4 regions of the Actinoplanes sp. CA-051413 genome follow, and region 2 is predicted to be linked to each of the others. Evidence: riboswitches for the same ligand, from Rfam matches in the RefSeq annotation. Region 2 holds a riboswitch; each other region holds the start of a gene.
What was found. Region 2 has a riboswitch for cyclic di-AMP ahead of ACQP2Y_RS02315 (coiled-coil domain-containing protein). Riboswitches for the same ligand answer to the same signal wherever they lie in the genome.

Region 1: another riboswitch for cyclic di-AMP. It lies ahead of ACQP2Y_RS07135 (NlpC/P60 family protein); the one in region 2 lies ahead of ACQP2Y_RS02315 (coiled-coil domain-containing protein).
Region 3: another riboswitch for cyclic di-AMP. It lies ahead of ACQP2Y_RS10180 (C40 family peptidase); the one in region 2 lies ahead of ACQP2Y_RS02315 (coiled-coil domain-containing protein).
Region 4: another riboswitch for cyclic di-AMP. It lies ahead of ACQP2Y_RS27465 (transglycosylase family protein); the one in region 2 lies ahead of ACQP2Y_RS02315 (coiled-coil domain-containing protein).

Annotation. Positions count from the first base shown of each region.
Region 1 covers NZ_CP192100.1:1,501,868-1,506,309, reverse strand. The annotation lists gene ACQP2Y_RS07165 (hypothetical protein) at 1-123, shown strand, start outside; gene ACQP2Y_RS07160 (hypothetical protein) at 170-352, shown strand; gene ACQP2Y_RS07155 (DUF1360 domain-containing protein) at 416-985, opposite strand; gene ACQP2Y_RS07150 (DUF6158 family protein) at 1,002-1,259, opposite strand; gene ACQP2Y_RS07145 (hypothetical protein) at 1,349-1,801, shown strand; gene ACQP2Y_RS07140 (DUF3817 domain-containing protein) at 1,843-2,169, shown strand; cyclic di-AMP (ydaO/yuaA leader) riboswitch at 2,379-2,513, shown strand; gene ACQP2Y_RS07135 (NlpC/P60 family protein) at 2,560-3,486, shown strand; gene ACQP2Y_RS07130 (sigma-70 family RNA polymerase sigma factor) at 3,572-4,442, opposite strand, start outside.
Region 2 covers NZ_CP192100.1:483,580-488,021, forward strand. The annotation lists gene ACQP2Y_RS02310 (glycoside hydrolase family 65 protein) at 1-1,328, shown strand, start outside; gene ACQP2Y_RS02315 (coiled-coil domain-containing protein) at 1,392-2,411, opposite strand; cyclic di-AMP (ydaO/yuaA leader) riboswitch at 2,417-2,552, opposite strand; cyclic di-AMP (ydaO/yuaA leader) riboswitch at 2,831-2,980, shown strand; gene ACQP2Y_RS02320 (coiled-coil domain-containing protein) at 2,978-4,060, shown strand; gene ACQP2Y_RS02325 (ABC transporter ATP-binding protein) at 4,079-4,442, opposite strand, start outside.
Region 3 covers NZ_CP192100.1:2,128,012-2,132,453, reverse strand. The annotation lists gene rsmH (16S rRNA (cytosine(1402)-N(4))-methyltransferase RsmH) at 1-427, opposite strand, end outside; gene mraZ (division/cell wall cluster transcriptional repressor MraZ) at 679-1,110, opposite strand; gene ACQP2Y_RS10180 (C40 family peptidase) at 1,571-2,383, opposite strand; cyclic di-AMP (ydaO/yuaA leader) riboswitch at 2,390-2,510, opposite strand; gene ACQP2Y_RS10175 (MurT ligase domain-containing protein) at 3,034-4,254, shown strand; gene ACQP2Y_RS10170 (type 1 glutamine amidotransferase) at 4,244-4,442, shown strand, end outside.
Region 4 covers NZ_CP192100.1:5,812,553-5,816,994, reverse strand. The annotation lists gene ACQP2Y_RS27470 (GNAT family N-acetyltransferase) at 109-966, shown strand; cyclic di-AMP (ydaO/yuaA leader) riboswitch at 1,140-1,284, shown strand; gene ACQP2Y_RS27465 (transglycosylase family protein) at 1,289-1,915, shown strand; gene ACQP2Y_RS27460 (SAM-dependent methyltransferase) at 1,971-2,765, opposite strand; gene secD (protein translocase subunit SecD) at 2,869-4,442, opposite strand, start outside.

The DNA.
Region 1 (4,442 bases), 1.0 Mb from region 2:
CTGCAGCGCGGGGCCATCGCCGCCGACCTGCCCGCCACCGCGCTGACCCGCATCGACGCGCTGCCCGAGGGGGAGTACGCCCAGGACGAGGCGGCCGAGGCGCTGCGGGCGCTGGACACCTGATCCCCGTCGAAGCCCCGACGACCTCGATGCCCGACCAAGGAGCGAGATGACCCAGCAGAACGAACGCCTGCCGGCCTTCGGCGACGAGGAAGCCGTACCGGACGGCGACAGCGACTTCGCCGGCGAACACTCCGACACCGCGGTGGACCGAGAGGTCATCGAGGGCGAGAAGGGCGAGGAAGAGAGCTCGCGCGGCTGGTCCGGCCTGGAGCGTGAGGGCCCGCCCTGACCGCATCACCCAGCACAGCGAACAGCCCCCGGCCGAGCGGCCGGGGGCTTACTCGTTCCAGGGTCAGGCCGCCTGGGCCAGCGCCGGCCGGTCGTTCTCGTCGCTCTGGTGGTCACCCTCCGCGGCCTCCTTGGCCAGGGAGTACGCCATCTGCAGGAAGTCGGACGCCGCCGTGGCGGTGAAGACCGTGGCCGCCAGCCGGGTCAGCCGGGGCGCGAAGACCAGGCCGCTGGTCAGCCCGGTGGCCACCCACACCGCCAGGCAGAACGGGCAGCTGAGCAGCTCACCGACGGAGTGGCGCAGGGAGCTGCCCTGGTCGCGTACCTCTTCGTTGATCTCGCCGCTGCCGCCCGGCTCCGCATAGCGGGTGAACGGCGCGCGCAGCGGGCTGGTGATCGCGTCCTTGGCGATCAGCCGGCTCAGCTTGTGCGTCGCGATGGAGATCAACACGATGTCGGCGGTGGCCGGCCGGTCCGGTACCGGCTTCGCGGTCAGCTTGGCGGCGGCGGCCAGACTGCCGGCGAGCAGTCCGAACGCCCCCATCGTCGCGACATAGCCGTCCAGCGGCCGGTGCTCGTGAGGTGCATAGTCCCGCCGCAGCCGGTTCAGCCGGCCGCGTACCGAGGAGATCATGAAGTCCGGGGTCCTCTCAGAAGTCCTGGGTGAGCCGGCCCGGATCGACCTCACGGCCGGGGTACCGGGACAGGTACGCGTTCTCCAGCTCCTCGGTCCGCCGCAGGTGGTTGGCCAGGGCGGCGTCGGGCCCGTGCCGCAGCGTCTGCAGCCGGGTGCGGTGCAGGCTGGCCAGCTCACGGAACAGATCGTCGTCGGCCAGCCCCGCGGGGTCGATGCCGTTCTCGGAGACGACGGTCTCGTCGCCGGCGGAGTCGAGCCGGGCGTCGGTCATGACGGCGCTCCCTTCCTCGGTCGCTGAAGTACTTGCTGCAACGGTTGCCCGTGCGCCCTGCCGCCAAACCCGCCGGTACGCTGAGGGACATGAAAGGGCTGTGGACCCCCGCGTGGATCGCGCGCCACATCCTGGCGCTCGTGCTCGTGGCCGGCTTCCTGGCCCTGGGCTGGTGGCAGTTCAGCCGGGCCACCGGCGGCAATTCGCTCAGCTGGGGCTACACCTTCGAATGGCCGGTGTTCGCCCTCTTCGTGGTGTTCATCTGGTTCCGCGAGGTCCAGCAGGAGCGCCGCGCGGCCCGCGCCGCCGAGCAGGACGGACCGGCGGAGGCGGAGCCACAACCGGAGGAGCAGCCGCCCGTGCCGCGCCAGGATGCCCCGGTGACCGTGCGCCGCCCGGTCCGCGTGCCGGTGGCGCAGGTGGCGCCGGCCGACGACGACGATCCCGAGCTGGCCGCCTACAACGACTACCTCAGCTGGCTGGCCGCCCACCCCGGAGCCCGGCCGAGCGACTATCCCGGCCGTCGCGCCAGCGCCGGCTGAGTCCAGACCGTCGAGTTCCAGCGAGTTCAAGGACGTGCACTATGCAGGGAGCCCTCACCCGCTACCGGATCATCGCCTGGATCGTCGGCGTGGTCCTGATCGCGCTCGTGCTGGTCGGCATGCCGCTGAAGTACCTGGGTGACAACGACACCGTGGTGGCCGCGATCGGCCCGATCCACGGCTTCCTGTACATGGTCTATCTGGTCGCCGCCTTCGACCTGAGCCGCCGGGCGCACTGGCCGCTGGGCCGGATGCTGCTGGTGATGCTGGCCGGCACGATCCCGTTCTTCTCCTTCTGGGCCGAACGGGTCGTCTCGCACAAGTGGGTCCCGGCCGCCCGCACTTCCCCGCCGGCCATGGCAGAGTAGGAAAGTAACGCTGCGGAACGGATTTGTTGCCCGCCGTTATCGGGATCATTCTCTTATTTGTGATCATTGGCGCAAGTCACTCTTCGGGCTCTTGTGTTAATGCCGCGCGCCGATAAGTTAATGCGGTTGGTCCGGTCCGCAGCCACACCCTCGGTGGCGCCGGCCAACGCCGCCGAATCCTCGCCGGCGGAAACGGACGACCAGATCCCCCACGGTCACCGCCTCCGCCACGACGAACCGGGGAACCAACCGAAGCAGCACCGGGGTGAATCCGCGCGAGCGGTAGGGGCCTTCTTCCCGCCCCGAACCCGTCAGCTAACCCGGTAGGCGGCCCGAGCGGAAGAAAGGCACAAACCGTTGCCACACGCCCGCACGAGGCTCCGTGCGCTGGTGGTTGCCGCCCTGGCGATCGCGATCACCGGCACCACCGCGACCGCCGCACACGCGGAACCGTCGACGAGTGAGCTGACGAAGAAGATCGACAAGGCGTCCGATCAGCTCGAGGACGTCGTCGAGTCGTACAACAAGATGAACATCAGCCTCAAGCAGACCAAGGACCAGGAAAAGAAGCTGGCCGCGTCGCTGGCCCCGGCCAAGGCCGCGCTGGAGGCCGCCGGCACGCAGATGGACGCGATCGCGGCGTCGGCGTACAAGACCGGCAACATCGGCACCATGAACGTCGTGCTCGAGGGCGCGGACAACCTCATGGACAGGATGAGCATCCTCGAGCAGATCTCCCGCAGCCGCGGCCGCGACATCGCGGAGTACCGCGCGACGACGGAGAACTTCGCCGAGCGCCAGGCCGCCCTCAAGGCGACCCAGAAGAAGCAGGAAGCCGAGGCCAAGGCCCTCAACGCGCGCAAGAAGAAGATCGAGGGCGACCTCAAGAAGCTGTACGCGATGCGCACCGCCGCCTACGGCTCTCCCACCGAGAAGTCCAGCAAGTACACCGGCAACATCCCGTCCATCGCGGGCTCCGCCGGTAAGGCTGTCACCTTCGCCTACAACGCCCTCGGCGTCATGTACGACTACGGCGCGGACGGGCCGAACGGTTACGACTGCTCGGGCCTGACCTCCGCCGCCTGGCGGGCCGCCGGCAAGTCGCTGCCGCACAACGCCGCCGCGCAGTACAGCGCGACCACCAGGATCTCGCGGTCCGAGCTCAAGCCGGGCGACCTGGTCTTCTACCGCAGCAACGGACACGTCGGCATCTATGTCGGCGGTGGCCAGATCATCGACGCCTCCCGCGCGGGCCAGCCCGTCAAGAAGCGCACGATCGACATCATGACCCCGAACGGCTACGGCCGGGTCACCTGAGCCGGGTGACCTGAGTCAGCAGGCACGAGAAAAGGCCGGTGTCCCCTCGGGGGTCACCGGCCTTTCGCCGTACTTGGCGGTTGCCTTACGCGGCCTGCAGGCCCTCGGCCCGGGCCAGCTCACGCAGCCGGCCGAGCGCCTGGATCTCCAGCTGGCGGATGCGCTCCCGAGAGAGCGAAAACCGCGACGCCACCTCAGTCAGCGAGTGCTCGCGACCGTCCTCCAGGCCGTACCGGGCGCGCATGATGCCCGCCGACCGGTCGTCGAGGTGGTTCAGCAGTCCCTCGATGCGCTGACGCTCCAGCGCGGTCAGGACGATCTCCTCGGGCGACGGCGCATCGCTGTCGGCGACCAGGTCGCCGAGGTTGGTGTCGCCGTCGTCGCCCACCGGGGTGTCCAGGGACACGGTGTCCTGGGCCCAGCGGGTCAGCTCGGTGACGCGCTCCACCGTCACGCCCAGCGCCGCGGCGACCTGCGCAGGCTCCGGGTCGGCGCCGAGCTCGCGGACGAGCTGGCGGGTGACGTTGCGCATCCGGTTGACGTCCTCGACCAGGTGCACGGGCAGGCGCACGGTGCGCTCCTGCTGGGCGATGGCCCGGCTGATGGCCTGGCGGACCCACCACGTCGCGTAGGTCGAGAACTTGTAGCCACGCTCGTAGTCGAACTTCTCGACGGCGCGCACGAGGCCGGTGTTGCCCTCCTGGATGAGGTCGAGCATCGGCATGCCCGAGCGCACGTAACGGCGGGCGATCGACACGACCAGTCGCAGGTTGGCGCGAATGAAGAGATCCTTCGCCCGCTTGCCCTCGGTGACCAGCCGCTCCAGCTCTTCCCGGCTCACGCCGCGACGGACCTCGCCGGTGTCGAGCAGGTGCTCGGCGTAGAGGCCGGCCTCGATTGCCTTGGAGAGGTCGACCTCCCTGGCAGCATCCAGCAGCGGCGTCCGGGAGATTTCG
Region 2 (4,442 bases):
CCAAGGGCCTCACCGGCCCCGGTTACGACGGTCACACGTTCTGGGACGCCGAGACCTTCGTGCTGCCGGCCCTGACCTACACGCAGCCGGCCGCGGCGGCGGACGTGCTGCGCTGGCGGCACTCCACTCTGGATCTTGCCCGGGAGCGCGCGCAGACCCTCGGCCTGCAGGGCGCGGCCTTCCCGTGGCGCACGATCCGCGGGCAGGAGTGCTCGGCGTACTGGCCGGCCGGCACTGCCGGGTTCCACATCGGAGCCGACATTGCCGACGCCGTGCGGCGCTACGTCTCCGCGACCGGCGACTTCGACTTCGAGCGCGACTACGGCCTGGAGCTGCTCGTCGAGACCGCCCGGCTGTGGCGCTCGCTCGGGCACCACGACCGGCACGGCCGCTTCCACATCGACGGCGTCACCGGCCCGGACGAGTACACGGCCGTGGTCGACGACAACGTCTACACCAACCTGATGGCGCAGCAGAACATGTTCGCCGCGGCGGACGCGGCCAAGCGGCACCCGGAGCTCGCCCGCAAGCTGGGCGTGGACGACGAGGAGTCGGCGTCGTGGCGGGACGCGGCGGCTTCGGTGCACATCCCGTACGACCGGGAGCTCGGCGTGCACCAGCAGTCGGAGGGCTTCACCCGGCTGGCGGAGTGGGACTTCGAGAACACCCCGCCGGAGGCGTACCCGCTGCTGCTGAACTACCCGTACTTCGACCTGTACCGCAAGCAGGTGGTCAAGCAGGCCGACCTGGTCATGGCCATGTACCTGCGGGGTGATGCCTTCACCCCCGAGGAGAAGGCCCGCAACTTCGCGTACTACGACGCCCGTACCGTGCGGGACTCGTCGCTGTCGGCCTGCATCCAGGCCGTCATGGCCGCCGAGGTGGGCTTCGTGGAGCTGGCCCACGACTACCTGGGCGAGGCCGCCCTGATGGACCTGCACGACCTGCACCAGAACGCGCGGGACGGCGTGCACGTGGCGTCCCTGGCCGGTTCCTGGATCGCCCTGGTGGCGGGCCTGGGCGGCATGCGTGACTCCAACGGGCAGCTCTCCTTCGCGCCCCGGCTGCCGAGCCGGATCAACGCGCTGGAGTTCTCGCTGCTCTGGCGCGGCCTGCGGCTGCGGGTGGAGGTCACGGCCGACGAGGTCACCTACTCGCTGCGCAACGGCGGTGGGTCGGCGCGTCTGGACCTGCTGCACCACGGCAAGGAGGTCACCATCACCCAGGTGAAGCCGGTCGTGCTGCCGATCCCGCCGGCGCCGCCGACGGGCCCCGCGCCCAGCCAGCCGGCCGGTCGCGCCCCGGTGCGCCGGAACACCGGAGTCTGATTCAACAACGAAGAAGCCCCCGTCCTCCTCGCGGAGGACGGGGGCTTCTCTGCGCTCGCCGCGCTAAAGCATCGAGACGTGTACGTGGTCCGTGTGATCACTGGGACCGTGGTACGACTTCCAGCCCGTGGCCGGGAACCAGATCTGTTTGTTCCAGATGACGTAGAGGATGCCGAGCCGGTCGGCGTTACGCACCAGGAAGGCCATCAGGTTGTTGCCGTACTCGCGGGTGTCCTGGTTGTGCCAGCGGGCGAAGCCGCTCTTCTGCAGGGACCAGTCGCAGGCACGGCCCTTGGGATGCTCGAACGGGCCGCCGTTGCGATGACAACCGACGAACCGGTTGAACTTCGCCTTCTTCACTTCCTTGTACATGTGGAAGGTGCGTGCGGTGATGCAGCCACCGGTCGTCGGGTCGTCGACGTTGCAGCTCTCCGGGCTGAACTCACCGTCGGAGTTGCGGGGCGCCGGGGCGGCCTTCGGCGACTTGGCGAGCACGAAGCCACCCGTCACCGTGGTGCCACCCACCTGGGCCAGCGCCTTCTCGGCCGACTCCTTCTGCTTCTCCATCAGCGCGAGGTTCTGCTTCTGCGCCTTGACCTCCTGGTCCAGGCGCGTCTTGTTGGCGGTCACCTCGTCGATGGCCTGGTCCAGCTCGCGCAGCTTGCCGTCGTTGAGGGCGTTGATCTCCTCCAGGGAGACCGCCTTCTTGAGGAAGCCGTCCGGGCTGGAGGTGTTGAGCAGGAAGCCCATCGTCGAGATGCCGCCGGTGCGGTACTGCTGAGCGGCGACCGCGCCCACCTCGGGCAGCAGCAGGTCGCGCTTCGCCTCGGCGTTCTTGACCTTGAGGGCGAGGCCGAGCTGGGTCTTGGTCGACTTGGCGACTGCCGCCCGGGCTGTCAGATAGCGCCGGCCCGTGGAGTCCAGCACGTCGTTCAGCAGCGGGTTGTCGTCGCCGTCGTCGGCGGTGGCCGACTTGGTGTCGTCCGGATCGGCGTTCGCCGGGGATGCGGGCGCGAGCATCATCGTGACCGCGGCGAGCGGTGCCAGGGCGAGGATCAGCCACCGGCGGGGTCTTGCCGTCATTCAGAATCCTTCCGCGTGACCACCGGCCGGGTTAGCTGACGGGTTCGGGACGGAAGCGATCCCTACCACTGACTCGTGGATTCACCCCGGTAGTTCTGTGGTTCCCCGGCTCATCTTGCGACGATTAGATGGTGGGCTGCCGGCGCCTTGGGGGCAGCGCCTTCTGGCAGTGACCGGCGGCCAGCTTACCTGACAACGGCCGAAGTGGCAGTGCTGCCGCGAACGGTAAAACGGTTACCAGGCAACGACTTTCCGTCACCGCTCGATGGAATGACGCAGGTCATAGCCCGTAACGACGTATCAATGTGAGTCGTTGCATTCTTTCCGTCGATTGCTCACCATCAGTGCACGATCGATTGCGTACGGTGTGACGACTGTCGATTCCTAGCATTGCTGGGTAGTGTTCGTCACGGTCTCAGCGCAGACCGCCGCCTAATCGCCGCACGGCGAGCCGGGGAACCACTTGAGTAATGGGGTGAATCCGATCCGCGCACCCCCGCGCGATCGGTAGGGATCGCTTCCGTCCCGAACCCGTCAGCTAACTCGGTCGGCGGCCGACGGAAGGAATGTTCGTGAGGCTCACCCCTGTCCGCCGGCGATTAGCGACCGTGCTCGCGGTCCTCGTCGCCACCTCGGGGCTGGCGCTCGCCGCCCCGACCTCCGCCTCCGCCGCACCCCGCCCCTTCGCCGCGCCGGGCGACTCGGGCGACGACGGCGAGGGCGGTTCGAAGTCCCTCATCAAGCAGCTCGAGGCGGCGTCCAAGGGCTTCGTCGAGGCCCAGGAGGCGCTGGACCGCTCCAAGAAGCGCCAGCGGGAGCTGACCGCCAAGCTCAAGGAGCTCGACACCCAGCTCGGCCCCAAGCAGGCGGCGCTGGACGAGATCGTCCAGCGGGCTTACCGCACCGGGCGGCTCGGGCCGATGACGGCGATGATCACCGCCGACTCCACCGGCAGCATGCTGGACCGGGCGCAGACCCTGGAGACCATCGCCGTCAAGCAGGACCGCGCGGTGCGCGACCTGAAGGACAGCCGGGACCAGCAGGCGCAGGCCAAGACGGCGATCGACACCGCTGTCCGCGAGCAGCAGCGCCAGCTCACCGTCATGGCCAAGCGCAAGAACCAGGCGGAGAGCGCCCTCAAGGCCGCCAACGCCGCCAGCGGGTCGAGCGACTCGTCGTCGTCCGGCGGCGGTTCCTCCAGCGGCGGCGGCAGCAGCTCGCTGGCCGCGCCCGCGCCGCGCAACTCGGACGGCTCACTGCCGAGCGAGTCGTGCAGCGTCAACGACCCGACTACGACCGGCTGCATCACGCCGCGCACACTGCACGCGATGCAGGAGGCGAAGAAGGACGGCTTCAACCACTTCATCGCCTGCTTCCGCCACCAGAACAGCGGCGAACATCCGAAGGGGCGGGCCTGCGACTGGGCCGCAGACAAGGGCGGCTTCGGCGGCGACGCGACCGGGGCCAGCAAGGACTACGGCAACCGGCTGGCGGACTACTTCATCCACAACGCGAGCCGGCTCGGCATCCTGTACGTCATCTGGTACCGGCGGATCTGGCTGCCTAGCAGCGGCTGGAAGTCGTACTCCGGTGCCGGCGGCGACCCGTCGAGCGACCACACCAACCACGTGCACATGTCGATGCGCTGACCCGGGGGAGTGCGGGGCCTACCGCTTGACGTAGGCCTCGTACTCCTTCAGCACGTCGTCGGTCGGGCCGTCGGCGCGGATCAGGCCCGACTCCAGCCAGATGGCCCGCTCGCAGGTGTCGCGGATCGACTGCTCGCTGTGGCTCACCAGGAAGACGGTGCCGGCCTGCGCGCGCAGATCCCGGACCCGCTGCTCACTGCGCCGGCGGAACTTCGCGTCGCCGGTGGCCAGCGCCTCGTCGATGAGCAGCACGTCGTGCTGCTTGGCGGCCGCGATGGCGAACCGCAGCCGGGCTCCCATGCCGGACGAGTACGTCCGCATCGGCAGCGAGCTGAAGTCACCGCGCTCGTTGATGCCGGAGAAGTCGATGATGTCCTTGGTC
Region 3 (4,442 bases), 1.6 Mb from region 2:
CCTCCGCGGTGATCCCGCGCGACTGGTCCATCCGCATGTCCAGCGGCGCGTCCCGGGCGTAGGCGAACCCACGGTCCGGCTCGTCCAGCTGGAGCGACGAGACACCGAGGTCGAACAGGCCACTGTGGAAGTGCCGGTATCCGAGGTCGGCCAGCACCGCCGGCAGCTCGTCGTAGACCGCGTGCACGAAGTGGGTCCGGTCCGCGAACCGCGCCAGCCGCTGCCGGGAGTGCGCGAGCGCCTCGGTGTCCCGGTCGAGTCCGATCAGGACCACGTCCGGGTGCCGTTCCAGCACTGCCTCTGCGTGCCCGCCCAGGCCCAGAGTGAAGTCGACGTGCACCGCGCCCGGCAGCGCGAGCGCGGGGGCGAGCAACTCGAGGCAGCGCTCGAGCAGCACCGGCACGTGTGTGCCGCGAAGCTCGCCCATCCTGACCCCCATTGCCTGCTCTTTCCGCGCTCACCCGGTCCGACCCGCACCGATCCCCGGTGCCGGCACAGCCCGGTCGTCTGTCCGTACCGCCAGATCCCCATCCGCTCGTGCCCGTTGCCATCGGGCGCGCCCGACCGGACACACGCCTGGCACCGGGGAAGAGGCGCCAGGAGCGGGAGCGGCTGGAGATCTCGCAGTACGGCGGCAGCGACGTCCGGGCCGTTTCACTGGCCCACAGGTGCCACGCCTCACAATCCGCCGGGCAGCACCCCCTCCTCGATGTCGGCGAAGTCGTCCTCGCTCGCCGAGAGGTACTGCTCCCAGGACTGCTTGTCCCAGATCTCCACCCGCGTGCTCGCCCCGATCACCACGAGCTCGCGGTTCAGCGCCGCATACTCCCGAAGATGCGCCGGGATGGTGACCCGGCCCTGCTTGTCGGGGATCTCGTCGTGCGCACTGGCGAAGAACACCCGGCTGTAGGCCCGGGCGGCCTTGTGGGTGACCGGCTGTTCGCGCAGCTGGTCGGCGATCCGCTGGAACTCCGGCATCGGGAAGACGTACAGGCAACGCTCCTGCCCCTTGGTGATCACGACACCTCCCGCCAACTCGTCGCGGAACTTCGCCGGAAGGATCAGTCGGCCCTTGTCGTCCAGGCGCGGGGTGTGCGTGCCGAGGAACATCGGCCCAACCCCCCTGCCCCGGGCGCCGCCGCAGAGCCAGCTCTGTGCGGATCACCTGTCGTCTGGGCCGGCAAATCCCCTCGGATTCAGCTCCTCCTCAGGCCCTGCCACTGCGCTCCACTCTACTCCACTTCCCTCCACTCGCAACCAGAATGACGGCTTCCGCGAACCCGATTCGCGGATGTATCCGCACGTCAGAGCCGGTGGGGTGGAAGTGGAGGGCCGGGCGGGCCGCACCATGGTCCACTTTCCGACATGCCGCCCACCCGGGCACGAAAGTCCCCCGAATTCGGGCGTTGGGGAAGGCGCGGCTGCCCTTGGGCACCTCATCGGGGAGGAAAGTGGAGGAGAAAGTGGAGCGGACATGACAGTGGGGCGCGACCCCGTACCGGGTCGCGCCCCACTGAACTGTCGTACTGCTCTTACTGGTGCTGCCGTTGACCGTACCGCTGAGCGGAACTCAGACGAGGCGGCGCACGACGTAGTTCTTGCCGTAGACCTTCTGCTTCTTGACCTTGTCACCCGTGTGCGGGGCGGCCCACATGTACCCGCCGCCGGCGTAGATGCCGACGTGGGTGCCGTAGGAGCCGGAACGGAAGACCAGGAGGTCGCCGGCCTTCTTGCTGCCCTTGCCGACGGCCTTGCCGTACCGCTGCTGCGAGTTGGCCTTGTGCGGCAGCTTCTTACCGGCGGCCTTCTTGTAGACGTACATGGTGTAGCCGGAGCAGTCGAACCGGTTCGGACCGGAAGCACCGAACTTGTACGGCGCGCCCTTGTGCTTGGCCGCCTCGGCCAGCACCTTGGCCGCCTTGTTCTGGGTGACGCGCACGGTGATCTTGGTCTGGCCGCTGCGCACCGCGGTGTAGCCCTTGCCGCCAGAGAAGACGGTGCGGTAGTACAGCGACGAGCCGGGCTTGGTCAGGATCGAGACGCCACCCTTGGCGTCGGTCGACCGGGTGACCCAGGTCTTCCACGCCTTGCCGCCACGGATCTGCAGCCTGACCTTGGCGCCCTTGACGCCCTTGCCGGTCTTCGGGTTGATGAGCTTCGCGGTCACCCGGACCGTCTGACCCTTCTTCACTGCCCTCCTGTTGTAGGAGTTCGTGAGCTTGGGCTTGACGGCTGCCGCCGCGGCCGCCGTGACGGGCGCCGGAGCGGCGGAGGCCGCCGGGGTGCCGATCAGCTGGCTGGCCGCGAGGCTGAGACCCAGGGACAGAGCGATGGGACCGGTGCCAACGGTACGACGACGCCGGTGCGAGGTGCTTTCGTGCACGGTAGAGATATCCCTCCGGCACGCCTGCGAGGTTAGCTGTCGGGTTCGGGCGGGAAGGTTGCCCGGCCACCGATGGTGGCTTCACCCCAAGATCCCCGCGGTACGCCGCAAGTGGCGCGTGCCCCGTGGACCGAATCTGGGTCCCCCGTCCCTGCCCCCGTATGCCTGTGTTGTTGTTCGCGTGCGTGTGGTCGCGCCACCCGGACCGGGGCAGGGCTCGGCGTGGTCCGATGCGGTGCGAGCGGCGAGCGGGCGCTCACCGGCTCACCCTTGCTACCCGATTTCCCGGCGGACTGCAGGGCTCCGCTCGACTACTCTCCGTATTTGGCACGTGGATCGCTGTCCGGTTTGTAACCAGGCCGTGACAAATGCCGGTGCACCTGGTGATGGGATGATCACTTTGGGTCGAAGGTTACGGGTGAAACACAACACATAAAAAGCCCCATCGGGGTCGATCATGGGCCGGACCGAGGTCGGGAGAATGTGACCGTAAACGCCCCCACCGGCGCAAACTCGGCGACAGGCGGCGTAGTGGAGATCATCCGTTCGGCCGAGGGGGCGGCCCGGCGGCGGATACCCCTGGACAGACCCCGGGGCCACTCGACGTAGTGTCCGTTTCCGGTACCCTCGTCGCCGTGACGGACGGGAAGATGCCCCTACGGGCCAAGGTCGCGACCTCCGTGTCGCGAACCGCTGCGGCGCTCTCACGGGCGGCCGGCCGCGGCGACGGCTCGGTGATCGGCGGGTGGATCGGTCTCAAGATCGATCCTGACCTGCTGAAGAACCTCGCCGCCGGCCGCGCGATCGCGCTGGTCTCGGGCACCAACGGCAAGACGACCACGACCCGGTTCACCGCGGCCGCCCTCGGCGTGCTGGGCCCGGTCGCCACCAACTCCTTCGGCGCCAACATGCCCACCGGGCACACCTCGGCCCTGGCCAAGGCCGGTGCCACCCCGTTCGCGGTGCTCGAGGTCGACGAGCACTACCTGGCCCGGGTCATCGACGAGACCACCCCGCGGGTGGTGGCACTGCTCAACCTTTCCCGCGACCAGCTCGACCGGGCCAAGGAAGTCGCCATGATGGCCCAGATGTGGCGGACCGCCCTGGCCGCCCACCCCGACGTGCACGTGGTCGCCAACGCCGACGACCCGATGGTGGTCTGGGCGGCGGTCAACACCGAGCACGTCGTCTGGTTCAGCGCCGGCCAGCGCTGGCACGACGACTCGTTCGTCTGCCCGGAGTGCGGCTCCCCGATCGAACGCGCCAACGGCGACTGGCGCTGCACCGGGTGCCCGCTGCGCCGCCCGCAGGCCCAGTGGACCGTCGAGGACGACGGCGTCATCGACCCCCGCGGCGACTGGCACCTGGTCAAGCTCCAGCTGCCCGGGCACGTCAACCTGGGCAACGCCGCCACCGCGCTGGCCGTGGCCGCCGAGTTCGGCGTCCGCCCGATAGAGGCCGTCCCCCGGCTGGCCGGCGTCTCGTCGGTGGCAGGCCGCTACGCCCAGGTGGAACGCGACGGCCGCAACATCCGGCTGCTGCTGGCCAAGAACCCGGCCAGCTGGCTCGAGGCGTTCGACATGGCCGAGGTGGCCCCCACCCTGCTGTCGATCAACGCCCGCGACCCCGACGGCTTCGACACGTCCTGGCTCTACGACGTCGACTTCTCCCCGCTGCGCGGCCGGCAGGTGCTGATCACCGGCGACCGGGCCTACGACCTGGCGGTCCGGCTGGAAGTGAACGATGTCGCCTTCCGGCACGTGCATACCTTCGACGAGGCGGTGCAGGCCAGCCCGCCCGGCCGGCTAGAAGTGATCGCCAACTACACGGCGTTCCAGGACATCCGAGCGGAGTTGGACCGTGTCAACTGAGAGCACCCTGCGGATCGTCTGGATCTACCCGGACCTGCTCTCCACGTACGGCGATCGGGGGAATCTGCTGATCCTCGGCCGCCGCGCCGCGCTGCGGGGCATCCCGGTGGAGACGTACGAGGTCCGCTCGGACCAGGCCATGCCCACCACCGCCGACATCTACCTGATCGGCGGCGGCGAGGACGGCC
Region 4 (4,442 bases), 4.6 Mb from region 2:
CGGGGCCTACGCTGAGCACACCCGTCACCGCCGAAGGTGAGCACACATGGATCTCGCGACCCTCGTCGCCGGCCCGGCCGCCGACGTGTCCGCTCCGGAGCCGCCGTCGTGAGCAGGGTGATCGTGGCGGCGATGGAGGCGGCCACGGTGGCCGCGCGGGCCGCGCGGGTGCTGGTCCGCCCGGTGAGCAGCCTGGCCGAGCTGACCACGCTGGACCGGATGCTGGCCGGCATCTGGCAGGACGACGCGAGCGGCCCGCTGCTGAGCACCGAGCTGCTGCGCGCGCTGGCGAAGTCGGGCAACTACGTGGCCGGTGCCTTCGACGGCGGCACCCTGGTCGGGGCCGCGGTGGCGTTCTTCGCCGCTCCGGGCGAGCGCGAGCTGCACAGCCACATCGCCGGGGTGTCCGCCACCGCGGCCGGACGCAACGTCGGCTTCGCGCTCAAGCAGCACCAGCGGGTCTGGGCCCTGCAGCGCGGCATCAGCACGATCAGCTGGACGTTCGACCCGCTGGTGGCCCGCAACGCCTACTTCAACCTGGCCAAGCTGGGCGCGGTGCCGACGGAGTACCTGGCGAACTTCTACGGCCCGATGCACGACCGGATCAACGGCGACGACGACAGCGACCGGTTGATGGTGCGCTGGGACCTCGCCGCCCCGGCGGTCGTCTCCGCCAGCGCCGGCAAGCCGGTGCGCTGCGTGCGGACGCCGACGGCCACCGTGGCGCTGCGCCGTTCGGGCACCGGTGGGCCGGTGCCGGGCTCGTTCCGGGGGCAGACCGTGGTGGTGGCTGTGCCGGAGGACATCGAGAGTCTGCGCCGCCGGGCTCCGGGTGCGGCCAAGGACTGGCGGGTCGCCGTACGGGAGACGCTGAGCACCCTGCTCGCCGACCGGTTGCGTTTCGCCGGCTTCGACCGTGACGGCTGGTACGTCCTCACCCGCGGCCCCGGGGAGTACGGCCGGTGATATTGACCGTCTTGCCCCGATTCTGGCCAAGATCAAAAGTGGGCAAAAGCTGAGAACAACGTCACGTTAGGCCCCCGGAGGTTGGCTCCGCGGCGGGGAACGTGGTTACCGTCGGCCGGTCCGCTGACGCGGGCCCCGCGGTCGGTAACGCCGAGTCCTGCCGCCGACCGGGCTGGGAACTCAACTCAGGCATGGAGCGGGGGACCCACAGGTTCTCCGGCGCGCTCACCGCGCGCCTCGGGGTGAAGCCGCGGCACCACAGCGGCCGGGCAACCTCAGCCCGAACCCGACAGCTGACCTCGCAGGCGTGGAGGTTCACTCGATGGCACAGATCCACAAGCAGTCCCTGCGCGCCCTCGGCCTGGTCGTGGCCGGTGCCGCGGGCACCGTCGCTCTGCTGGGCCCGGCCTCTCCGGCCGCGGCGCAGTCCAGTGTCAACTGGGACGCGATCGCGCAGTGCGAGTCCGGTGGCAACTGGAGCATCAACACCGGTAACGGCTACTACGGTGGCCTGCAGTTCAGCCGCAGCACGTGGAAGGCGTACGGCGGCGGCAAGTACGCGAGCACCGCCAACAAGGCGAGCCGCGCGGAGCAGATCCGCATCGCCGAGAAGGTGCTCGACGGCCAGGGCATCGGCGCGTGGCCGGTGTGTGGCAAGAAGGCCGGCTCGTCGAAGTCCTACCAGGCGAAGAACACCGGCGGTTCCTCGTCGAGCGGCAAGAAGGCCACGGCGTCGCGTACCACCACGCACAAGAAGTCGGCGGCGACCAAGCGCACGTCGGTCAAGGCCACCGGCCGGCACTACACGGTGAAGTCCGGTGACACGCTCGCCAAGATCGCGGCGGCCCAGCACGTCAAGGGCGGCTGGCGGGCGCTGTACCAGCTCAACCGGGCGCAGCTCGGCGGCAACCCCAACCTGATCTTCCCCGGTCAGCGCCTGTCGCTGTGATGAGCCGGCCCGGCTGCCTTGCCCCCGTGGGGCAGCCGGGCCCCCCCACCGGTGCTCAGGGCTTGCGGCCCACCGCGACGAACTCGGACACGACCTCGGTGATGCCGGGGTGCCGCGGGTCCGGCCGCCAGGCCGTGCAGGTCACGACGCCGGGGTCGAGCAGCTCCAGCCCGTCGAAGAAGCCGCGGATCTCCTCGATGGTGCGGGTCCTGATCGGCGCCGCGCCGCTCTCGTTCCACTGCCGCATCGACGCCTCGACGGCCTCGCCGTTGACCTCCGTGGTCGGATGCGAGATCAACAGGTAGCTGCCGGCGGGCACCGCGGCCATGAACTGCTCGACGACCGACCGGGCCTCGGCGTCGTCCATGACGAAGTTGAGGATGCCGGACAGCACCACGGCGGTGGGTCGCTCGAAGTGCAGTGTGGTGGCGGCGGCCCGGAGGATGGCCTGCGGATCGCGGACGTCGGCCGCGAGGTAGTCGGTGGCCCCCTCGGGGCTGCTCGTCAGCAGCGCGCAGGCGTGCGTCAGGACCAGCGGGTCGTTGTCGACGTAGACGACGCGGGCGTCCGGGGCGACCGCCTGGGCCACCTCGTGGGTGTTGTCGGCGGTGGGCAGCCCGGTGCCGACGTCCAGGAACTGGCGGATCCGGCCCTCGCCGGCCAGGAACCGCACGGCCCGGCCGAGGAACTGCCGGTTGGCCCGGGCCGACAGCACGAGCTCGGGCATCAGCCTGACGGCGTAGTCGGCCGCCTCCCGGTCCGCCGCGAAGTTGTCCTTGCCGCCGAGCAGGTAGTTCCAGACCCGCGCGGAGTGCGGCAGGTCTGCGTTGAGCTGCGCGGGATCCGTCATCGGGCTCGTCCTTCCGCTGCCGGCGGCATCGATCGGTGGCGGGAACCCTACTCCGAGAAGCAGCGGGGTGGGCGCACGGCGGCGCCCACCCCGCTGCCCCGGGTCAGCGGGACCGGAAGGTGATCGCCAGCGGCGTGGCCAGGAACACCGACGAGTACGTGCCCACCACGATCCCCACCAGCAGCGCCACGGCGAAGTCCACCAGCGACGCCCCGCCCAGGGTGGCCAGGGCGGCCAGGATGAACACCGCCCCGAGCCCGGTGTTGACCGTACGCGGGACCGTCTGCAGGCACGCCGTGTTGGCCAGCCGCGCGAACGGCACCCGCAGCCTGGGGCTGATCTTGCGCTGGCCGTGGACCAGTTCCCGGATCCGGTCGAAGACCACCACCGAGTCGTTGACCGAGTAGCCGACCACGGTCAGCACCGCGGCCAGGAACACGCCATCGACGGGTTTGCCGAGCCAGGCGAACACCCCGATGAGGATGACCACGTCGTGGACCATCGCCAGCACCGCCGCCGCACTCCAGCGCCACTGGAACCGCACCGACAGGTACGCGAGCTGCGCGCCGAGAGCGATCGCCACCGCGAGCAGCGCCTTGTCCCGCAGCTCGGCGCCGAGGCTGGGCCCGACCTTGTCGTCCCGTAACTGCTGTATGTCCCCGCCGCCGGCCGTGCCGAGCGAGGCGCGTACGCGTTGCTCGGTGGCGTCGTCGAAGGCGCCCGCCCGCACCGAGACGTTGCCCTGGCCGACCTGGGTGACCACGGCCCGGTCGACGCCCGCGGCTTCCACGGCTGCCCGGGCCGCGTCGGTCGACAGTGGCCGGCTGGTGGCGTACTCGACCATGCGGCCGCCGGTGAACTCGACGCCGAGGTTCAGCCCGCGGGTGGCGACGCCGCCGATGGAGAGCAGCACCGCCGCCGCCGAGACGGCCAGCCACAGTCGCCGGCGGCGCATCAGGTCCGGGCCGCGGGACTCGATCGCCCGGCGGACCCGGCCGGCGTGGGCGATGCCGCTCCACCGTGGGCGCACGACCAGCCACCGCCGGCGCAACAGGGCCTCGGCCGGCAGCCGGGTCAGCACCAGCGCGGTGAACATGGACGCCAGCACGCCGATGCCCAGGGTGACGCCGAAGCCGCGTACCGGGCCGGAGGCGAGCAGGAACAGCAGGGCGGCGGCCACCAGCGTGGTCACGTTGGAGTCGACGATCGCGGACCAGGCCCGGGCGAAGCCGCCGCGGATCGCGCTGCGCAGGGTGGGCCGGCCGGCGTACTCCTCTCTGGCCCGTTCGAAGACGAGCACGTTGGCGTCGACCGCCATCCCGATGGCGAGCACGAACCCGGCCAGGCCGGGCAGGGTCAGGGTGGCGCCGACCGCCAGCAGCGCGGCGTAGGAGATCAACCCGTACGCGACCAGCGCCACCGCCGCCAGCGCACCGACCAGGCGGTACACCGCCACGATGAACGCGATGGTCGCGAGCGCCCCGATGAGCGCCGCCTGCGCCGACGCCTCGATCGCCTGCCGGCCCAGCGTGGGCCCGACCACCTGCTGCTGGATGATGTCCACCGGCACGGGCAGCGCACCCGCCCTGATCAGCAGGGCGAGATCGCGCGCCTCGGCCGCGGTGAACGATCCGGTGATCCGCATGGCCTCCCCGGCGAAGCCGACCTCGCAGGTCG